Regions from separate parts of the Halomonas sp. ND22Bw genome, predicted to be linked through region 2. Evidence: predicted binding sites of a transcription regulator. Region 2 holds the regulator's gene; each other region holds the start of a gene.
The links. Region 2 encodes FNR, which switches genes on or off when oxygen is low (the NO sensors DNR and NnrR bind a similar motif). Its sites were predicted from a motif close to TTGATNTANATCAA; they were not measured.
Positions count from the first base shown of each region.

Region 1: the regulator FNR is predicted to act here: its motif matches at 4,299-4,312, upstream of yegQ (tRNA 5-hydroxyuridine modification protein YegQ).
Region 3: the regulator FNR is predicted to act here: its motif matches at 2,405-2,418, upstream of clpB (ATP-dependent chaperone ClpB).

Region 1 covers NZ_PXWD01000001.1:395,234-402,487, forward strand. Annotated here, with positions in the region: gene CVH10_RS01895 (MFS transporter) at 1-814, shown strand, start outside; gene CVH10_RS01900 (asparaginase) at 892-1,944, shown strand; gene CVH10_RS01905 (DUF2789 domain-containing protein) at 2,053-2,289, shown strand; gene CVH10_RS01910 (SRPBCC family protein) at 2,380-2,790, opposite strand; gene yegQ (tRNA 5-hydroxyuridine modification protein YegQ) at 2,871-4,238, opposite strand; gene queC (7-cyano-7-deazaguanine synthase QueC) at 4,439-5,206, shown strand; gene queE (7-carboxy-7-deazaguanine synthase) at 5,199-5,840, shown strand; gene CVH10_RS01930 (6-carboxytetrahydropterin synthase) at 5,840-6,685, shown strand; gene CVH10_RS01935 (YkgJ family cysteine cluster protein) at 6,700-6,969, shown strand; gene CVH10_RS01940 (AAA family ATPase) at 7,102-7,254, opposite strand, start outside.
Region 2 covers NZ_PXWD01000002.1:326,505-333,758, reverse strand. Annotated here, with positions in the region: gene CVH10_RS04385 (heavy metal translocating P-type ATPase) at 1-1,083, shown strand, start outside; gene ccoS (cbb3-type cytochrome oxidase assembly protein CcoS) at 1,080-1,322, shown strand; gene CVH10_RS04375 (sulfite exporter TauE/SafE family protein) at 1,319-2,041, shown strand; gene CVH10_RS04370 (hypothetical protein) at 2,130-3,098, shown strand; gene fnr (fumarate/nitrate reduction transcriptional regulator Fnr) at 3,168-3,911, shown strand; gene ttcA (tRNA 2-thiocytidine(32) synthetase TtcA) at 4,036-4,950, opposite strand; gene CVH10_RS04355 (DNA polymerase III subunit epsilon) at 5,037-5,657, opposite strand; gene CVH10_RS04350 (putative nucleotidyltransferase substrate binding domain-containing protein) at 5,699-7,254, opposite strand, start outside.
Region 3 covers NZ_PXWD01000010.1:6,033-13,286, reverse strand. Annotated here, with positions in the region: gene CVH10_RS12865 (DNA repair ATPase) at 1-1,454, shown strand, start outside; gene CVH10_RS12860 (hypothetical protein) at 1,533-2,360, shown strand; gene clpB (ATP-dependent chaperone ClpB) at 2,549-5,131, shown strand; gene CVH10_RS12850 (sugar porter family MFS transporter) at 5,230-6,732, opposite strand; gene CVH10_RS12845 (acetolactate synthase 3 large subunit) at 7,182-7,254, shown strand, end outside.

The sequences.
Region 1 (7,254 bases), on a different contig from region 2:
CGACCTGATGACCGGTGTCTACACCATGGCGCTGTGCCTGGGAGGCGCCCTGGGTGCCGGCCTCAGCATCCCCCTGGCCGAGACGCTGGGCGGCTGGGCGCCGGCGCTCACCAGCTGGGCGGCGCTTGCGGCGATCAGCCTGATCGCCTGGCAGACGCTGATGCCGGCATCCCCGCCACCGCGGACGCAAACCTCGGCCCGCGGCGATACCGGCGCGCTGCTGCGCCAGCCACTGGCCTGGCAGGTCACCCTCTACATGGGCTGTCAGTCCTCGCTGGCCTACATCGTCTTCGGCTGGCTGCCGACCCTGCTGGTGGAACGCGGCTACGACGATGCCGAGGCCGGCTGGATGACCGGCGCCTCGGTGATGCTGCAGCTGGGCGCGGCGCTGTCGGCCCCCTGGCTGGCCCGCCTCGGCCGCGACCAGCGACCGGCGCTGATGCTGGTGCTGAGCCTGATCGCCGGCGGTTTCTGGGTACTGCTGCAGGGGCCGATCGAGTGGCGCTGGGCCGGCGTGGCGCTGCTCGGCTTCGGCCAGGGCGGCGGCTTCAGCCTGGCGCTGTCGCTCATCGTGCTGCGCACCGCGGATGCCCGACTGGCCGGCAAGCTCTCCGGCATGGTGCAGGGCGTGGGCTACGCCCTGGCCTCGCTGGGCCCGCTGGGCATCGGCGTGATGCTCGAGCTAGACCTGGGGCTGCCTGGCATCACCCTGGCGTTGACGGCCGTGACTGCCGCCGCCATGGTCTTCGCCCTGCTGGCCGGGCGCGATCGTCGCCTGGCCAGCGAAGAGACCGGCCACCTCGTGGTGCGCTGATCCCGCCCCGCCCCAGACCCTCTTGTCTGCCGGCGCCGGCGCCCTATCATGGTGGGCGTCTTCCGCCTGGAGCTCCCATGACGTCAACCGCTTCTTCCCTGCTGGTGATCTACACCGGTGGCACGTTCGGCATGGTGGACAGTCCCGACGGACTGATCCCCGGCCACGACATCGAGTCGCGCCTGCGGCGCGCCCTGGCGACCCTGCCCCCGGCGCGCCAGGCCGGACTGGCCGACTTCCGACTCATCGCCACGCCGACGCCCATCGACTCGAGCGCCGCCACCCCCGCGGACTGGCAGCGCCTGGCCGGGCTGATCGCCGAACACTACGCCGATCATGCCGGCATCGTGGTGATCCACGGCACCGATACGCTGGCCTGGACCGCCGCCAGCCTGGCCTATCAGCTGCAAGGGCTGGACCGCCCGGTGGTGATCACCGGCGCCATGCAGCCGCTGGAAGCGCCCGGCAGCGATGCGCTGACCAACGTCGAGGCGGCGCTGCGCTTCGCCGCCGATCCGCGGCTGCAGGAGGTGGCGATCTGCTTCGCCGGCCGCCTGCTGCGCGGCGCACGCAGCCGCAAGTGGCAGGCTCGCGAGGCCGACGCCTTCGTCAGCCCCAACCACCCGCCGCTCGGCGAATGGGTCGACGACGACGCCGTGCTCTACCCCGGCCGCGGCCTGGAGCGTGCCCAGCGCGGCGCGCCACGCTTCGAACTGCCCGACTATGCGCCGCTGGCCGCCGGCGCGGTGCCGCGCATCGTGCTGTGGCCGGGGCTCGCCGCCTGGCAGCTCGAGACCTGGCTGCTGGACGATCGCGTCAAGGGCGCGCTGCTGGAGGTCTGGGGCGGCGGCAACGTGCCCGACGATCCGCGCCTGGCCGGCGTACTGGCCCAGGCCGTCGGCGAGGGCAAGCTGCTCGCCGCCATCAGCCAGTGCCCCCACGGGGCGGTGGCCATCGGCCACTACGCCGCCGGTCAGGCGCTGTCCGATGCCGGCGTGCTGTCCGGCGACGACATGACGCCGGAAGCCGCCGTGGCCAAGCTGGTCCACCTGCTGGCCCAGCCGCTCCCCGATGAGGAACGGCGCCGGCGCTTCCTGACCCCGCTGGTCGGCGAGCGTGCCGCCCCCTGAGGCGGAACGGAGGAGCGAGCGTTGAAGACGCCTCGACCGCACCATCGCCATGACGGGGCCCGAACGGCTAGAGTGGAGACACACGTCCGCCCGCACAGGTGCCCTGTCATGGAACATCCCGATCATCCGTTCAGCGAACTCTTCGAACAGCTCGGCCTGGCCTCGGAGCCGGCGGCCATCCAGCGCTTCATCGAGCGCCACTCGCCGCTGCCCGAGAACGTGGAACTGCCCGACGCGCCCTGCTGGAACGAAGGCCAGGCGGAGTTCCTGCGCGAGGCGCTCGAAGCCGACGCCGACTGGGCCGAGGTGGTCGACCATCTCAATGCCTCGCTGCGCAAGGGCTGAGCAGACAGCGCCGGAAAGTGCCTGGAACAAAGCGACGCCACCAAACGAGAACGCCGCCCGGATGGGCGGCGTTCCCGCTTTCGGATCACGCTATAGTCTGGCCGCGACGCGGTCGAGAATCTGCTGGCTGACGCGATTGACCAACGGTGTCACCGCGCGCTTGACCGCCTTTTCGACCAGCCGGTTATGAATCTCGTACTCCAGGGTCAGCGCCACCTCGGTGCCTTCGGGCACCGGCGTGAGCCGATAGCGGCCTCGGTTCCACACCCCGCTGAGCGATTCCCAGGCCAGCACCTCGGGCGGCTGATGCTCGGTGATCGCCACCTCGAAGGTCCAGTCCATGCGCACCGCGTGCACGTGCCAGCGATAACGCCCCTCGCCCAGCGGCTCGATGCGCTCGATCAGGTCCGAATAGTCGACGAAGTCCTCGACCCGCTCGAGCAGGGCGAAGACACGCTCGGGCGGCGCCTCGAGAATGGCGCGATGTTCGATGGTGGCCATGCCGATTCCTTGTGCTGTGGGCCTGTGCTGCCGTGTCAGCTTCACCGAAGGTCCCGGGTGGTGTCCAGCCCGGCACGGCCTCAGGCGAGGTCGCGCATCAGCAGGGCGAACTCGATGCGTTCCGGCGCGATGGCCTCGCCCGGCACCGGGATGCGCACCACGTGGCCCGATCCCGGGGCCACGCCCACCGCTTCGCCGCGCTTGTTCTCGATGCGTTCGAGGGCGAAGCGACGGTTGCCGCCGGGCAGCATCAGCTCCATGCCGTCACCGACCTCGAAGCGGTTCTTGACGTCGATATCCAGCACCCCGCGATCGGGATCGTAGCCCAGCACCTCGCCGACGAACTGCTGGTGCACGCCCACCGAATGGCCGAGCTCGTAATTCTGATACTCGTCGTGGACATGGCGGCGATAGAAGCCTTCCGTGTAGCCGCGGTTGGCCAGGTTCTCGAGCTCGTCCATCAGGCGCATGTCGAAGGGCCGACCGGCCATGGCGTCGTCGATGGCGCGGCGATAGACCTGGGCCGTGCGCGCCACGTAGTAGGGCGACTTGGTGCGTCCCTCGATCTTCAGCGAGGTCACGCCCATCTCGGCGAGCCTCGGGACGTGCTGGACGGCGCGCAGGTCCTTGGAGTTCATGATGTAGGTGCCGTGCTCGTCCTCGTACATCGGCATCGGCTCGCCCGGCCGCGAGCGGTCCTCGATCAACGCCGACAGCGTGTCCTGGCCCTCCCTGCCGCCGGCGGAGGCGATCATGCCGCCGTCCTGACGCGGGGCCCAGATGCCGCTGGCGGCGTGGGCCGGCACCAGGTCGCCGGTCTCGTCCTCGGCGGCCGCCACGGTGTGGTACTTCCAGCGACAGGCGTTGGTGCAGGTGCCCTGGTTCGGGTCGCGGCGGTTGAAGTATCCGGAGAGCAGGCAGCGCCCGGAGTAGGCGATGCACAGCGCGCCGTGCACGAAGGTCTCGATCTCGAGGTCGGGGCACTCGGCGCGGATCTGGCCGATCTCCTCCAGCGACAGCTCGCGGGACAGGATGACGCGGCGGATGCCCTGCTGCTGCCAGAACCTCGCCGCCGCATAGTTGACGACGTTGGACTGCACCGACAGGTGGATCACCTGATCGGGCCAGCGCTCGCGGATCATCATGATCAGCCCGGGATCCGACATGATCAGGGCGTCGGGGCCGGCCTCGATCACCGGCTCCATGTCGCGCAGGTAGGTCCTGAGTTTGCTGTTGTGCGGCGCGATGTTGGAGGCCACATAGAACGCCTTGCCCCGCTCGTGGGCATAGGCGATGCCCTCGTGCAGGTTGTCGATCCTGAAATCGTTGTTGCGCACGCGCAGCGAGTAGCGCGGCAGGCCGGCATAGACCGCATCGGCGCCGTAGGCGAAGGCGTAGCGCATGTTCTTGACGGTGCCGGCGGGCGACAGCAGTTCGGGGGCTTCCATGAGGCTCACATCACCGGTGGCAAAGGGGCGAAGTCTAGCAACGTCGCCTGTCCACGCTGAATGACATGGATCAGCGTCCTTGGCGCCTGTCCCGTTGGTCAAGTACACTGTGCGCCCCTGCCGGACCGGACCCCGGCCAAGGTCCCGCCGCGCCCGTGACGCGCGCCGGGCAGACAAATTCTCCGCCCCACAGGTATCCCATGTCAGAATCCGCCGCACCGGCCACCGTGGTGATCTACTCCGGTGGCATGGACTCCTTTACCGTGCTGCATCGCGCCCTGCGCGAAGGCCGCGAGGTCCACGCCCTGTCCTTCGACTACGGCCAGCGTCATGCCCGCGAGCTCGAGGTCGCCCGCGAGGTCTGCCGCGAGCTGGGCGTGCCCCACCAGGTGGTCGACATCACCGCCATCCATGGCCTGATCGACGCCTCGGCGCTCACCGACGCCAGCCAGGCGCTGCCCGACGCCGACTACGCCGAGGCCAACCTCAAGGCCACCGTGGTCCCCAACCGCAACATGATCCTGCTGTCGCTGGCGATCGCCAAGGCGGTCAACATCGGCGCCGACCGGGTCGACTACGGCGCCCATGGCGGCGATCACGTGCTCTACCCGGACTGCCGCCCCGAATTCGTCGAGGCCATGAACGACGTCGCCGGCATCGCCAACTTCGAGCCGGTGACCCTGCATGCGCCCTATCTGCGCACCGACAAGGGCGAGATCCTCGCCGAGGGCCTGGCCATGGGGCTGGACTACGGCAAGACCTGGACCTGCTACCGTGGTGAAGCCCTGGCCTGCGGGCGCTGCGGCAGCTGCCGGGAACGGCTGGCGGCCTTCGCCGCCAACGGCGCCATCGACCCCATCGCCTATGACACCACCGGCGACGAAGCGGCCACCTCTTCACAGCGGCCCGATGCCGCCGCCTCTTCTCAGCGGCCCGATGCCGCCGCCGAAGGGACCGACCATGTATAGCGTCAAGGAAGCCTTCTACTCGCTGCAGGGCGAAGGCGGCCAGGCCGGCCGCGCCAGCGTGTTCTGCCGCTTCAGCGGCTGCAATCTGTGGTCCGGCCGCGAGGCCGATCGCGCCGCCGCGGCCTGCCGCTTCTGCGATACCGACATCCGCGGCACCGACGGCCAGCACGGCGGACGCTTCCATGATGCCGAGGCCCTGGTCGATCACCTGACCGCGCTGTGGCCGGATGCCCCGGGCACCGCCACGCCCCAGGTGATCTTCACCGGCGGCGAGCCGCTGCTGCAGCTCGACGAGGCGCTGATCGCCGCCATGCACGAGCGCGGCTTCGACGTCGCCGTGGAGACCAACGGCACCCTGCCGGCCCCGCCGGGCATCGACTGGCTGTGCGTCAGCCCCAAGGGCGAGAGCGTGCTGGCCCAGACCTCCGGCGACGAGCTCAAGCTGGTCTACCCGCAGAGCGACGCCCCGCCCGAGCGCTTCACCGCCCTGGACTTCCATCACTTCTTCCTGCAGCCGATGGACACCGCGGCGGTCGGCGGCGGTGACGTCACGGCCGAGACCGTGGCCTACTGCCTGAGCCATCCCCAGTGGCGGCTCTCGCTGCAGACCCACAAGATCACGGGAATCGACTGATGACGCTGTTCGTCAACCGCCTCACCCATCTCGACGCCTCGCTGTGGTGCCCCGAACGCGGGCTGATCGGCGCCAGCTGGCGGGTCGACGCCGAACTCGACGGCGAGCTCGGCGAGGACGGCATGCTGTTCGACTTCGGCGAGGTCAAGCCGTGGATCAAGTCGCGCATCGACCAGGGCCCCGATCACACTCTGCTGGTGCCCACCGAGGCGTCCGGCGTCAGCGTCCATGAGTGCGCCGAGGGCCTGTGCGTGCGCGCCGAGTCGCCCTACCCGTTCGAGGTCCGCGGCCCGCGCCAGGCTTTCGCCCTGCTGCCCTGGCCGGCCATCACCGCCGAGCGCCTGGCCGAGCACCTGTCGGCCTCGCTCAGCCGCCAGCCGCCGGCCCGGGTCGAGGCGATCCGCCTGACGCTGACCGACGAGGCCATCGACGGCGCCGCCTACACCTACAGCCACGGCCTCAAGCGCCACGCCGGCAACTGCCAGCGCATCGCCCACGGCCACCGCTCGCGGCTGCACGTGTGGCAGGACGGCGAGCGGTGCCCGGCGCTCGAGACCGAGTGGGCCGAACGCCTCGCGGATCGCTACCTGGTGGACGAGGCCGACGTGGTCGAGGGCCTGGATGCCGCCTTCACCGGCCGCCTGACCACCCGCTACACGGCCGAACAGGGGCGTTTCGCCCTGACCCTGCCGCGGGAGCGCTGCATCCCGATGCCGACGCCGACCACGGTGGAACATATCGCCGCCTGGCTGGCCGGCGAGATCGCCCGCGAGACCGGCCGCGCCACCCGCGTGCAGGCCTTCGAGGGCATCGACAAGGGGGCGCTGGCGGAGGCCGAGGCGTGAGCTCGCGCCCGGCCATGAGCGAAGAACAGGACGCCGGCGGCTGCCGTCCCGGCTGCGGCGCCTGCTGCATCGCGCCGTCGATCAGCTCGCCGATCCCCGGCATGCCGGACGGCAAGCCCGCCGGGGTGCGCTGCGCCCAGCTCGACGATGACAACCTGTGCCGGCTGTTCGGCCGGCCCGAGCGGCCAGCGGTCTGCGCCCGCTTCGATTACGACCGCGAACTGTGCGGCGACCACCGCGATCAGGCGCTGGCGCGAATCGCCGCGCTGGAAGTCGCCACCTGAGCCTCGACGCCTCGCGCTTCCACAGGCTCTCTCACACGACCTCCCGCACGACACAAAACGCCCGGCGACGCTCGTCTCTCGAGCCTCGCCGGGCGTTTTGCTTCTTCCATGGCACCTCAGGCGTGTGCGCCGTCAGTCCTCCAGGTCGGCGGTATGCGGCAGCCGCTTGTCGAGCAGGGTCCGCCAGCGCACCAGCACCGGGGCATCGCTGTGACTGACCTCGCCCAGCAGGCCCCGGAAGGCCATGCGCGCGTCCTCATCCTCCGGATCGACCATCGTCAGCCA
Region 2 (7,254 bases):
TTCTGGGTGACCCTCTCGGTGCTGGTGGTCAGCTGTCCCTGCGCCCTGGCGCTGGCCACGCCCACCGCCCTGACCGCCGCCCACGGCAGGCTCTACCGCCGCGGCGTGCTGCTGACCCGTGCCGACGCCCTGGAGACCCTGCCGCGCCTCGACCGGATGATCTTCGACAAGACCGGCACCCTGACCCAAGGCGAGATGCGGCTGGAGCGCACCGTGCCGCTGGCGGAACACGACCCCGAGCGTCTCACCGCGCTGGCCGCGGCCCTGGAGGCCCATTCCGAGCATCCCATCGCCCGCGCCTTTCGCCCCCATCGCCGCGCCGGCATCAGTGCCCGCAACGTCACCGCCCGCCCCGGCCTGGGCCTCGCCGGCGAGATCGACGGCCGTCCCTGGCGGCTCGGCCGGCCCGACTTCGCGGCCCCGGACCGAGTGCCGACGAATCCGGACAGCGGTGCCGAGATCGGCCACTGGCTGCTGCTGGCCGAGGACGGCGAGCCACGGGCCTGGTTCGCCCTGGGCGACCAGCCTCGGGAAGATGCCGCCGCCACCGTCGCCGCCCTGGCGGCGCGAGGCATCGCGGTGGAACTGCTGTCCGGCGACGCCGAGGGGCCCACCCGGGCGCTGGCCGAGCGACTGGGCATCGCCGAGTGGCGCGCCGGCGCGAGCCCCGAGGACAAGCTCGCTCGGCTGCGCGACTGCCAGGCCGAGGGCCAGCGGGTGGCCATGGTCGGCGACGGCATCAACGACATCCCGGTGCTGGCCGGCGCCGACATCGCCTTCGCCATGAACGCGGCCACCGACCTGGCCCGCACCCGGGCCGACGCCGTGCTGCTCGGCCCCCATCTCGGGCGGCTGGTCGAAGCGCTCGACGTCGGCCGCGCCACGCGGCGCATCATCCGCCAGAACCTGGGCTGGGCGCTGGCCTACAACCTGCTGGCCCTGCCCCCGGCGGCGCTGGGCTGGGTGCCCCCCTGGCTGGCGGCGCTGGGCATGTCGGCGAGTTCGCTGGTGGTGGTCGCCAATGCCCTGAGGCTGGCCCGCCAGCGGCGCGCCGAGCATACCCTCGCCCGGGAGGCATCATGAGCATTCTCTACCTGCTGATACCGCTGTCGCTGATCCTGCTCGGCCTGGCCGTCTGGGCCTTCTTCTGGGCCGTGCGCCACGACCAGTTCGAGGACCTGGAAGGCCCGGCGCATCGCATCCTGTTCGACGATGACGACCCGCCGCAAGGGCCAGGCCCAGCGCACGATGCGGGCGAGCCGAACGCCGCCCCCGACCGTGACCGAACCCGGGACAAGGACAGCGACAAGGACGCCCGATGAACCCCACCGGACTCGACCTGCCACCGCTGGCCGCGGCCTTCGTCTTCGGCCTGCTCGGCGGCGCCCACTGCATCGGCATGTGCGGCGGCATCATGAGCGCCCTGAGTTTCGCCGTGCCGCCCAGCCTGCGCCATCCGGCCCGGCTCGGCGGCCTGCTGCTGGGCTACAACCTGGGGCGCATCGCCAGCTACGTGCTCGCGGGCGCCCTGGCCGCCGGGCTCGGCACCCTGGTCGGGCTGGCCCCCGGGGTGCGCCTGGCGCTGCAGGTGCTGGCCGCGACGATGCTGATCCTGATGGCGCTCTACATCGCCGACTGGTGGAAGGGGCTGCTGAGGCTGGAGGCCCTCGGCAAGCGCCTGTGGCGCCGCCTGGAGCCCCTCGGACGGCGACTGATGCCGGTCGTGACGGTGCCCCAGGCGATGGCCCTGGGCGCCGTCTGGGGCTGGCTGCCCTGCGGACTGGTCTACTCGATGCTGACCTGGAGCCTGGCCAGCGCCGATCCGCTGCGCGGCGCGGCGCTGATGGGCGCCTTCGGACTCGGCACCCTGCCGGCGCTGCTGGCCACCGGCCTGGCCGCGCGTCGGCTGGGCGGCCTGATCCGCCACCCGGCCACCCGCACCCTGGCGGCACTGACGATCATCGGCTTCGCCCTGTGGCAGCTGTGGGGGCTGTGGCCGGGCGCGATGCCCCATGAGGCCGGTCACGCCGGGCAGCACTGAACCGCTTTCGCCGTCGCGCTTGACCCAGCGCAACACCGCCCGCTTCCGCGACCGCTAGCCTGATGGCATGCACTCCCGGAATCCTGCCATGCCCGTCACCGCTCCTTCCGACTTCGGCGCCGACGACTACGCCGCGGCGCTGGCCGCCAGCAACGCCGACGCCCGTCCCCTGTCGCTGCATCTGCGCCTGCCGCTGCGCCACGATGGCGACGCGCGCGTCGATCACGCCAAGGGCATGGACCCGTTCGAAGTCGACCTGGCCCGACTGGATCGCGAGATGGTGCTGGTGCGACGCTGCCTCGCCCCCGATCGACGGCTCGAGGCCCTGCACTGGGGCGGCAGCCTGCCCCCCTGGCTGAGCCTGTCGCGGATGAGCGGGCTGGTCGATCGGCTGGCCTCGCGCTTTCCCTTCGAATCGGGACATTGGCGCGACTTCACCGTCGAACTCGATCCCCGTGCCACGGATCTTCTCACCCTGCGCCATCTGGAAGCACTGGGCTTCAACCGCCTGAAGCTGGTCATGCGCCTGCCGAGGGCCGACCGCCCGGAAGCCCTGACGCGGCTGCAGTCACGCATCGAGCCGCTGCTCGACGAGACCGTTCGCATGGGCTGGCACTCGCTGAACCTGGTGCTGATCGTGCCGCCGGCGACGCCCGAGCAGGAGGCCGCCGCGGCGCTCGCCACGCTGATGGCCATGACGCCGCCACGCCTCTCGCTGCGCCCGGACCCCGCCTGGCAGGAAGGCGAGTCGACGCTGCCGGCGACACTGCTGGCTCGGATCGAGGACCGCCTGGCCGGAAACGGCTATCGGTCGCTGGGAGGCGGGTTCTACGCCCGCCACGGCGCCGCGCTGGAGGACGCCCGGGCGCAGACGCGACGCGAGCAGGCCCGCGACCGGCTGGGGCTTGGCCCCGGTGCCATCTCGCGGCTGCCCGACGCCGTGGCCTGCAACGCCGGCTCGGCCGAGGACTATGCCGCGGCGCTGGATGAGGGGCGACTGGCCACCGCATCGGGGCACTGGTCGCGCTGCCGCCGTTCGGGCACAGGACACGGCTAAGGGATGCTATGCCCGGGCGGGTGCTATCCGCCATAATGGGGGAGGCAAGCCCCGATCAAGGAGGACAGCATGCCCGATATCGCAGCCGGCAGGCGCCGCTCACTGCTGCACGAGACCCGCTGCCGGACCTGCAGCCTGAGTTCCCTGTGCCTGCCCCTGGCCCTCGAACTCGAGGACATCGATCAGTTCGATGCCATCATCCGCCGCCGTCCGCCGCTCAAGAAGGGCGAGTCGCTGTTCCGTCAGGGCAGCCCCTTCACCAGCGTCTATGCGGTTCGCTCCGGCAGCCTCAAGCAGATCACCAGCGAAGGCGGCGGCATGGATCAGCTGACCAACTTCTATCTGCCCAGCGAACTGGTGGGGCTGGACGGCATCGACGAGTCGACCTATCCCGGCTCGGTCATCGCGCTCGAGACCACCACCGTGTGCGAGATCCCCTTCGATCGCCTGGATGCCCTGTCGGAAAGCCTGCCGGAGCTGCGCGCCCAGCTCTACCGCAGCATGAGCAAGGAAATGCGCGACGACCGCCGCATGATGCGCCTGCTGTCGCGCAAGACCGCCGACCAGCGGCTGGCCACCTTCTTCGCCAGCCTCTCCGACCGCTTCCGGCGCCGCGGCTACTCCGCCTACAGCTTCCGGCTCTCCATGTCCCGGGCCGACATCGGCAACTACCTGGGGCTGGCCGTGGAAACCGTCAGCCGCATCCTGGGCCGCTTCCAGCAGCAGGGCCTGGTGGCCGTCTCCGGCCGCGAGGTGAACATCCTCGACCTGGACGCCCTGGCCGAGCTGGCCGAGGAAGAGGGCTGCCGCTGACGCGCCTTCGCCGCGAGCGGGAAGCCGGAAAACGCACCGCCCCCATGGCCGGCAGCACATGGGGGCGGTCTTTGTTGGGTTCTTCCCTCTCCCGGCACGAAGTGCCGCGCTCCAAGCTTCCCGCTTATCGCTCCTGGTGCAGATCGATGCGGTCGGCCTGCATCTTCGCCTGCTTCTCCTCCAGACCGGCGAAGTCGAACAGCTCGCGGTCGGCCAGCTGCGAGGGGGCGACGTTGGTCACCGCCTTGAACATGCTCTCCAGGCGGCCGGGATGCTTGGCCTCCCACTCGGCCAGCATTTCCTTGACCACCTGGCGCTGCAGGTTGGGCTGCGAGCCGCACAGGTTGCAGGGGATGATCGGGAAGGCCATGCGCTCCGAGAACTCGGCGATGTCGGCCTCGCGGCAGTAGGCCAGCGGGCGGATGACGATATTCTTGCCGTCGTCGGAGAGCAGCTTGGGCGGCATCGACTTGAGGCTGCCGCCGAAGAACATGTTGAGGAACAGCGTCTCGAGGATGTCCTCGCGATGATGACCGAGCGCGATCTTGGTGGCACCGATCTCCTCGGCATAGCCATAGAGGGAGCCGCGGCGCAGCCGCGAGCACAGCGCGCAGGTGGTCTTGCCTTCCGGGGTCTTCTCCTTGACCACCGAGTAGGTGTCGCGCTCGAGGATATGGTAATCGACGCCGAGCCCATCCAGGTACTCGGGCAGCACATGCTCGGGGAAGCCGGGCTGCTTCTGGTCGAGGTTCACCGCCACCAGCGAGAAGTTCACCGGCGCGTTGCGCTGCAGATTCCGCAGGATCTCCAGCATGGTGTAGCTGTCCTTGCCGCCGGACAGGCACACCATCACCTTGTCGCCCTCGCGGATCATGTCGAAGTCGATGATGGCGTTGCCGACCTGGCGCCGCAGACGCTTCTGCAGCTTGTTGAACTCGCGCTTGGCCTTGGCGTCGGGCGCCTCGGCGGACGGGGTCGACGGCTCGGCCGAAGCGGCCTCATCGGCGGGACGGGGATCGAAGGTCACGGCATCTTGCATGGTCGGGGCGCTGCCAGGGCAATCGGGGAAAGGGAAAGGGCGCCTATCCTACCACCCTGCCGCCAGGCTGGCGACGTGGCGCGCGCTCAGCCGCTGCGGCGCTCGAGCAGCGCGTCGCGGTCCAGCCGCAGGTGCATCAGGGCCGTGGTCACGGCGGTGCCCAGCACGCTGTGGCGCCCCATCAGCGGCACCTCGAGCTGCGCGGCGACCCGCTCGAAGGCCGGCGCCACCTCGAGCCGCGAATGATGATGGTAACGCTGGTAACGCTGGACCAGGTCGATGCCGGCATTGGGCAGGTCGAAGCCGAATCGGGCGCGCAGCGGGCGGTTCAGCAACGCCAGGTCGCGATCCAGCCGCCAGCCGACCAGCGGGCGATTGCCGACGAAGTCGAGCAGCCGCGCCAGGGCCTGGTCGAGCGTCACGCCGTCGTCGAGATCGATGCCGCGCAGGCCGTGACGCCGCAGCACCTCGGCGTCCACGCCTTCCGGGCGCGCCAGCCGCAGCTCCAGCGACTCGCTGGTCAGCACCCGATCGCCGCGCAGGCGCACCGCGGCGATCGCCAGCGGCTCGGCGCTGCGCACGTCGCCGCCGGTCGACTGCACGGCCAGCGCCACCAGCTCCTCCCCCGTATAGGGGCGGAACAGCCAGCCATACTGGCCATGGGCGTGGCGGTGGCGGTCGACCAGGCGGCGCAGGGTCTTGAGCATGTCGATGTCCTTGTCGTGTCGCGAGGCGGCGGCCGGCCACCTCAGGTGTATTCGAGGTGATAACGATGGGAAATCCGCTGCTTGAAGTCCTTGACGATGTGCAGCGCCTCGCGCAGCAGGTCACGCTCCAGCGACGACAGCGACTGGACCACGACCCGGTCCGGCTCGCCGTTCTCGTCGCCGCCGTCGCCCTCCAGCCGCGCCAGCTGCTGCTCGAGGCGCAGCTGGGTGAACAGCGACAGCGCCTCCCCCAGGTCTTCGGCGAAGCGCTCCTCGAGCCGCCCGTCGGCGGCCAGGGCATCGAGGCGATCCAGGGTGCCGGTGGCGAGGATGCCGCGCTCCAGCGCCATGACCCGCACGCCATGCACGATGGGAAAGATGCCGCCCTTCTTGATGTCGATGCCGTGCTGGGGCTTCTTCAGCGAGCCGAACAGGGTCAGCGGCGTGGAGAAGCGCATCACCGGCCGGGCGAAGTAGGAGAGCAGCAGCTCGTCACGGGAGGCCGCCTCGAACAGCGTCTCCCTCACCCGCTCGAGCAGTGCCGGATTGCCGGCCACCGCATGAGCGTCGAGCATGATCGCCAGCTTCATCAGGCTGTCGCCGTCGCGGGCCTCGACCCAGCGCGCGATGCGCGCCTTCCACTGGCGCTCGGTGCCCACCCAGTCCGGGTTGGAGACCATGATGTTGCCGGGGCAGCGCGGGTAGCCGAGCGAGACCAGGGTCTCGGTGAACTCGGCCATGCGCTCCATGCAGTCCGGCCACGCCAAGTCGTCGTCGAGGATCAGGCCGTTGTCCTGGTCGGTCTTGAGCATCTGCTCGCCGCGCCCCTCGCTGCCCATCACCATCAGGCAGCTGTCGCGCCTCAGGGGCTCGGGCATCGAGAAGTCCCAGGCCTTGTGGATGATGCGACCGTTGAGCGCGGCCAGCAGCCCCATGGCGAAGCGCAGCTTCACGCCCTGAGCCATCAGCGCACCGGCGAGCTCGGCGGTACGGCGGCTGGCGGAGGCCAACTGCTCCAGGTCGCCGGCCTGCTCGACCTGCAGGCTGACCACGTGGCTGCGGCTGGAGAAGTAGCTGAGCACGTCGGTCAGCTCCACCACGCCCACCGGCGCCTCGTCCTCGACGATCACCACGCGCTCGATGCGCCGGCGGGTCATCAGCACCAGCACCTCGAACAGATACTGATCGGGCCGGGCGGTGATCAGCTCCCCCCCGGCCAGCGACGACAGCGGTGTCTCCTGGCCGAGCCCCTCGAGCACCAGGGCGTCGAGCAGGTCGGTCTTGGTGACCATGCCCGGCCCGGCCTCGCCCTGCACCAGCAGGCTGTCGACCGCCTCGTCATGCAGCAGACGCACCGCCTCGGCGATGGTGGTCTCGCCGCCCAGGCAGCGCGGCGGGCGCATGCAGTCCTGGGCCCGCGCCAGCATGAAGCCGGCCATGGTCACCCCGCCGGCCGCGCGCTGCTCGGTCAGCAGCCGCGCCTTGTCGGCGAGACGCTGGCGGAAGAAGGCATCGAAGGCCGGATAGGCATCGCACAGCTCGAGAAACAGCGCCCGGGGCAGCAGGTAGCACAGCGATTCCTGCTCGGCACGGAAGC
Region 3 (7,254 bases), on a different contig from region 2:
CCGAGGCCATGGCCATCGTGGAGGCCGATGAGCGTATCCGCTGGGAAGAGCGGGACGTTCGACTGTCGGTCGAGGTCGAGGGCCTGCTGGGCGATCATCCCCGCATCGAACAGCGCTACCTGAAGTTACAGCTCGACGATTTCGAGCATCGTCTCCATCGGCATCATCATGAGGTGGTGCCGGGTTGGGAGCGCCTTCAGGCCTTGCGTCACGAGCTGCTCGAGCGCCAGCGTGGCCACTTGAGACTCGAGGAATACCAGCCCAAGCCGCTCACCTCCTTCGTGCGCAACCAGCTGATCACCGAGAGCTATCTGCCGCTCATCGGCGACAACCTGGCCAAGCAGATGGGAACGGTGGGGGATGCCCGACGCAGCGATCTGATGGGCATGCTGATGCTCATCTCGCCGCCCGGCTACGGCAAGACCACGCTGATGGAGTATGTGGCGCATCGTCTCGGGCTGGTGTTCATGAAGATCAACTGCCCGAGCCTTGGGCATGACGTGATCGCGCTGGATCCCGAGCAGGCGCCCCATTCCACCGCCCGGGCCGAGCTGGAGAAGCTCAACCTGGCGCTGGAAATGGGCAACAACGTCATGCTCTACCTCGATGATATCCAGCACACCCATCCCGAGTTCCTGCAGAAGTTCATCTCGCTGTGTGACGGCAGTCGCCGCATCGATGGCGTCTGGCGGGGCCAGTCGCGGACCTACGACCTGCGGGGCAAGCGTTTCGGCGTGGTGATGGCGGGCAATCCCTATACCGAGCAGGGAGAGACCTTCAGGGTGCCCGACATGCTGGCCAACCGCGCCGATATCTACAATCTCGGCGATGTGCTGAGCGGCACCCAAGAGCTGTTCGCCATGTCGTACATCGAGAACAGTCTCGCGGCGCATCCTCTGCTCGCACCGCTGGTCAACCACGGCATGGGCGATGTCTATCTCTTCATGGATCTCGCCCAGGGCAAGGAGGTGGCGAGCAGCGACTTCGAGCATGACTACAGTGCCGCCGAGCGACAGGACATCGTCGAACTCATCACGCGCATGTATCACGTGCGCGATGTCGTGATGCGGATCAATCAGGCCTACATCGAGGCCTGTGCCCAGGACGATGCCTATCGCGAGGAACCGGTCTTCCGGCTCCAGGGCAGCTACCGGAACATGAACAAGCTGGTCGAAGGCCTCTCGCCGGCGATGAGCGAGGCCGAAGTCGAGGCGTTGATCGACGATCACTACCTCGGCGAGGCCCAGCTGCTGACCCAGGGAGCCGAGGAGAACCTACTCAAGCTCAAGGCGTTGCGCGGCAGACTGAGCGACGAGGAGCGAGAGCGCTGGGAAGGCATCTGCGCCGAGTTCCGGCGACGCCTGCGAGCCGGCGGGGATGAGGATACCGGCACCAAGGTGGTGCGGCAGCTGTCGATGATCGTCGAGGCGCTGGAGCGCCCCGCCTCCTTGTAACGCCGTGCCCGATGTCGGGTCGTGCGTGATGCGGGTGGTGCGAGGCGTAGGAAACGTTCAAGGGAAAGGACGCATATCTTGGAATCTCAGCAACTGGATAACCCCTTCGATGAGCTGACGGGGATGCTTGAAGACGGTGACCTGCTTGGCTTGTTGCGACATTGGCGGGATAGGGAGGTCTTCGTGCCGGTGATGGTGCACCCCGATACCGGATGCCGCTTGCCGTACATTCAGCACGATGAGCCGGACACGCCGTTTGCGATAGCCGCATGCGATCGGGCCAGCGTCGAGCGAATGCTCGAATCGGGAGGCGCGACACACGAGTTCGAGGTCCATGCCTTCTCGCTGTTCAAGCTGTGTCGGGATTGTCTCTACAACGGCGTGACTCATATCGGTCTGATCGGCTCGGAGTTCATGCTCGATCAAACTGCGCTGTCGTTCTTTGCGCATTCCGCGCTGGTCGAGACGCCGGACGAGGGGGCCATGCGGGTGCGCTGCTCGTTGGTCACGGACAAACCGGTCCGGACGCCGCTGGAAAAGCATGCCAAGCGACTGGCACAAGTCTGGGAACGGTTTTCCGTGGGGCCCGATGGCATCAGCGGTGACCTCGACGGTCTGTGGGTCGTCCACGATGCCGGTGCCGCCGTGCTGCACAAGCCCGAAGGCGGCGAAGAGGTGCTTCGCGACCAGCTGGCGCCTTGCGATGCCGCTCTGTTCGATCAGTGGGATGAGGCCATACCGGACTACGTCGCCTTGGCGCAGGACGCGTCGGTTCCCGAGGAGGCGGCGACGTCCTCCGCCTCCGCATCGAGCGATGTGGACCACGATACGCGGGTCCTCGTGTTACTGGCGCGATGGGGTGTGATCCTGCTGGGCATCGGATTGATCGCCTGGGCGGTGTCCTGAATCGACACGATGCTGGCCGGCACCGACGCCTCGCGGGCGCGGGCTTGACCCATATCAACCCTCCGGCGTTTCCTCCGGCGGCCGACTTGAAAGCCGGCCATCCTGACGCCACTTAAGATGTCAAGACTCATGACATTGGGACAGGCGGCGCGTCCGAATCGCGCCGCTACCCCGACGGAGGAAACGCTATGCGAATCGACAAGTTCACCGCCAAGCTGCAGAACGCCGTGGCCGATGCCCAGTCGCTGGCCGTGGGCCACGGTCATAACCAGCTCGAGCCCGGCCACCTGCTGCTGGCGCTGCTCGATGCCAGCGATACTGGCGTCAAGGCGCTGGTGCAGAAGGCCGGCGGCGACGCCGCCAGGCTGCGCGACGGCCTGGTCGGCCATCTCGACGACCTGCCCAAGGTCGGCGATTTCGACGGTGAGGTGCAGCCGTCCCGCGACTTGATGAAGCTGTTCAACCTCACCGACCGCGAGGCCCAGAAGCGCGGCGACCAGTACATCGCCAGCGAGCTGGTGCTGCTGGCCGCGCTGGAGATGCGCCATGCGGTGAGCAAGCTGCTCGGCCAGGCGGGTGTGAGCCGCAAGGCGCTGGAGACCGCCATCGACAGCGTGCGCGGCGGCGAGAAGGTCAGTGATCCCAACGCCGAGGAGAGCCGCGAGGCGCTGGAGAAGTACACCCTGGACCTCACCGAGCGGGCGTCCAGCGGCAAGCTCGACCCGGTGATCGGCCGCGACGACGAGATCCGCCGCACCGTGCAGGTGCTGCAGCGCCGGACCAAGAACAACCCGGTGCTGATCGGCGAGCCCGGCGTCGGCAAGACCGCCATCGTCGAGGGCCTGGCCCAGCGCATCGTCGACGGCGAGGTGCCCGAGGGCCTCAAGGACAAGCGCGTGCTGTCGCTGGACATGGGCGCGCTGCTGGCCGGGGCCAAGTTCCGCGGCGAGTTCGAGGAGCGTCTCAAGGCGGTGCTCAAGGAGCTGGCCCAGGAGGAGGGCCGGATCATCCTGTTCATCGACGAGCTGCACACCATGGTCGGTGCCGGCAAGGCCGAGGGCGCCATGGACGCCGGCAACATGCTCAAGCCGGCGCTGGCGCGCGGCGAGCTGCACTGCGTGGGCGCCACCACCCTCGACGAGTACCGTCAGCACATCGAGAAGGACGCCGCCCTGGAGCGCCGCTTCCAGAAGGTGCTGGTCGACGAGCCGAGCGAGGAAGACACCGTGGCCATCCTGCGCGGCCTCAAGGAGCGCTACGAGGTGCACCACGGCGTCGATATCACCGACGGCGCCATCATCGCCGCGGCCAAGCTGTCGACCCGCTACATCACCGACCGCCAGCTTCCGGACAAGGCCATCGACCTGATCGATGAGGCCTGCTCGCGGATCCGCATGGAGCTCGACTCCAAGCCCGAGGAGATGGACCGCCTCGACCGCCGGCTGATCCAGCTCAAGATGGAGCGTGAACACCTCAAGAAGGAGACCGACGAGGCCTCCAGGAAGCGCCTCGACAGCCTCGAGGAGCAGATCGAGGAGCTCGAGCGCGAGTACGCCGATCTCGACGAGATCTGGAAGGCCGAGAAGGCCAGCATCCAGGGCGCGGCCCAGTTCAAGGACGAGCTCGACCGGGCCCGCATCGACCTCGAGCAGGCGCGCCGTCAGGGCGACCTGGGGCGGATGTCCGAGCTGCAGTACGGGGTGATTCCCGAGCTCGAGCAGAAGATCGCCGAGTCCAGTGACGCCGAGGCCGATACCGCCAAGCACCAGCTGCTGCGCTCCAACGTCACCGAGGAGGAGATCGCCGAGGTGGTGTCGCGCTGGACCGGCATTCCGGTGTCCAAGATGCTCGAGGGCGAGCGCGACAAGCTGCTGCGCATGGAGGAGGCGCTGCACGAGCGGGTCATCGGCCAGGACGAGGCGGTGACTGCGGTGGCCAACGCCGTGCGCCGCTCCCGGGCCGGGCTCGCCGACCCGAACCGCCCCAACGGCTCCTTCCTGTTCCTCGGCCCGACCGGGGTGGGCAAGACCGAGCTGTGCAAGTCGCTGGCCGGTTTCCTGTTCGACACCGAGGAAGCCATGGTGCGCATCGACATGTCCGAGTTCATGGAGAAGCACTCCGTGGCCCGGCTGATCGGCGCGCCCCCCGGCTACGTCGGCTACGAGGAGGGCGGCTACCTGACCGAGGCGGTGCGCCGCAAGCCCTACTCGGTGCTGCTGCTCGACGAGGTCGAGAAGGCCCACGCCGACGTCTTCAACATCCTGCTGCAGGTGCTCGAGGACGGTCGCCTGACCGACGGCCAGGGCCGCACGGTGGACTTCCGCAACACCGTGATCGTGATGACCTCCAACCTCGGCTCCGAGATCATCCAGGGCATGGGCGGCGACGACAGCGGCTACGCGCAGATGAAGTCCGCGGTGATGGACGTGGTCGGCACCCACTTCCGCCCCGAGCTGATCAACCGCATCGACGAGGTGGTGGTGTTCCACGCCCTGCGTCAGGAGCAGATCCAGGCCATCGCCGCCATCCAGCTCGAGCGCCTGCGCGGGCGGCTGGCCGAGCACGACCTGTCGCTCGAGGTCTCCGACGCGGCCATGGCGCAGCTGGCCGAGGTCGGCTTCGATCCGGTGTTCGGCGCGCGGCCGCTGAAGCGGGCGATCCAGAACCGCCTCGAGAATCCGCTGGCCCAGGACCTGCTGGCCGGGGCGTTCTCGCCGGGCGATGTCATTCGCGTCGAGGCCGAGGGCGACCGCCTGGTGTTCCAGAGCTGAGGCGTTACACGCCCTGAAACGAGACCGCCCGCGCCGAAAGGCGCGGGCGGTTTTCTTTTGCCGGGCCGCCTGCTCGACGGCGGGGAGGCTGCGTCGTCTCAGGCGCGCTGGGCGGCGGCGCTCGAGGCCTCGCGCTTGCCCTGCGGTTCGCGCACCAGGCGCTTCTGCAGCTCCTCGAGGGAGACGCCCTTGGTCTCCGGCATCAGGAACATCACGAACACCAGCTGCAGCGCCATCATCACGGCGAAGAAGGCGAACACCGGGCCGCCGCTGAAGGTGCCGAGCACCCACGGCATCAGCAGCGCGATCAGCGCCGCGCACACCCAGTGCACCGAGCTGCCGAACGACTGGCCGCGGGCGCGCACGTGGTTGGGGAACACCTCGGAGATGAACACCCAGATGATCGCCCCCTGGCTCATGGCGTGGGCGGCGATGAACAGGCCCAGCAGCAGCGGCACGTCCAGCCCGCCGAGCTCGCCGCTGAAGAAGGCGCGCGAGATCAGCACCAGCGAGACCAGATAGCCGGCCGAGCCGATGTAGAGCAGGGTACGCCGACCCAGGCGATCGATCAGCGCCATGCCGAGCATGGTGAACACCAGGTTGACCAGACCGATGCCGGCGGTGGATAGCAGGGCGGTGTTGGCGCCGAGCTCGGCGGCCTCGAGCACCCGCGGGGCATAGTAGATGATGAAGTTGATGCCCGAGAGCTGGTTGAAGAAGGCGATCAGGAAGGCCAGCAGGATCGGCAGCCGGTAGCGGCCGGAGAAGAAGCCGGCGTGGGCGCGCTCCTCGCTGTCCTCGGCGGCCTGGATCTCGGCGATCTGGGCGTCGACGTCGGCGGCGGGGTCGAGGCGCAGCAGCACCTCGCGGGCGCCCTGGGTGTCGCCGCGATGCAGGATCAGCCAGCGCGGGCTGCGCGGCACCCGGCTGATCAGCAGGGTGTAGAGCAGCGCCGGCACGATCTCGATGCCGAGCATCCAGCGCCAGGCGTTGGTCTCGAACAGCCCACCCACCACGTAGTTGGAGATGAAGGCCATCAGGATGCCGAACACCACGTTGAACTGGTACAGCGCGACCAGGGTGCCGCGGTGCTTGGCCGGGGCGATCTCGGAGATGTAGGTCGGGGCGGCCACCGAGGAGATGCCGACGCCGATGCCGCCCAGCAGGCGGAACAGCGAGAACCAGTAGGGATCGGTGGCCAGCGCCGAGCCGATCGCGGACACCAGGTAGAGCATGCCGATCAGCAGCAGGGTGGCGCGGCGGCCCAGGCGGTCGGTCGGCCAGTTGCCGCCGATGGCGCCGATCACGGTGCCCCACAGGGCCATGGACATGATCAGCAGGCCGTGCTGGAGGTCGCTGAGCCCCCAGAGCGTCTGGATGGGCTGGTCGGCGCCCGAGATGACCGCGGTGTCGAAGCCGAACAGGAAGCCGGCCAGGGCCACGGTGATGGACCACTGCACGATGCGTGACATGGGCGTCTCCTCGGTGAGGCGGTGTTCTGAATGTGGGTGAATCGATTCATCTTGCGGGCGTCGCCTCGCCGGCGTGACGAGGAAACGGAAGGGCGCTCGAGAAAGGTGAATCGTGTCAGCTGGCGTCATTAAAGCAGCAACGCCAGACGGTCGCGAGTCGGTCATTTTAGACTTTCGTCTTAAACGATGGCGAGAGTGGGGCGCGGAAACGCCGAAATGCGCCGATCGGCGCCTGCCGGTGCGGGCGGCGGTTGACACTTTTCGGACGCTATTGGAATCTTGACCCTTCCTGATTATCGGGCGCGGACTCCAGCGGGCGACCCCCGATTTCCGTGCGAAGGGTAGGCCGCCTGGCCTCTACCCGCCGAAGGACTTCCGGGTCCGGGCTAACCGCCCGGCCTGGCCAACGCCCCGACGCGGTGATCCGCCGTGATTAGAGTGCTGGCCCTAACCGGGCCTCAATACGCCAGGGTTTGGCATCAGGTGCCGGCGAGACCGGCAGCGGCATACCGCCGCACTCGACCCCGTGCCCGACGAGGGCGCGGATCGCACTCGAGACCTCCAGGGGAGAAACATCAGTGGAACTGCTTTCCGGCGCGGACATGATCGCCCGCTTCCTGCAAGACGAGGGCGTCGAATACATCTACGGCT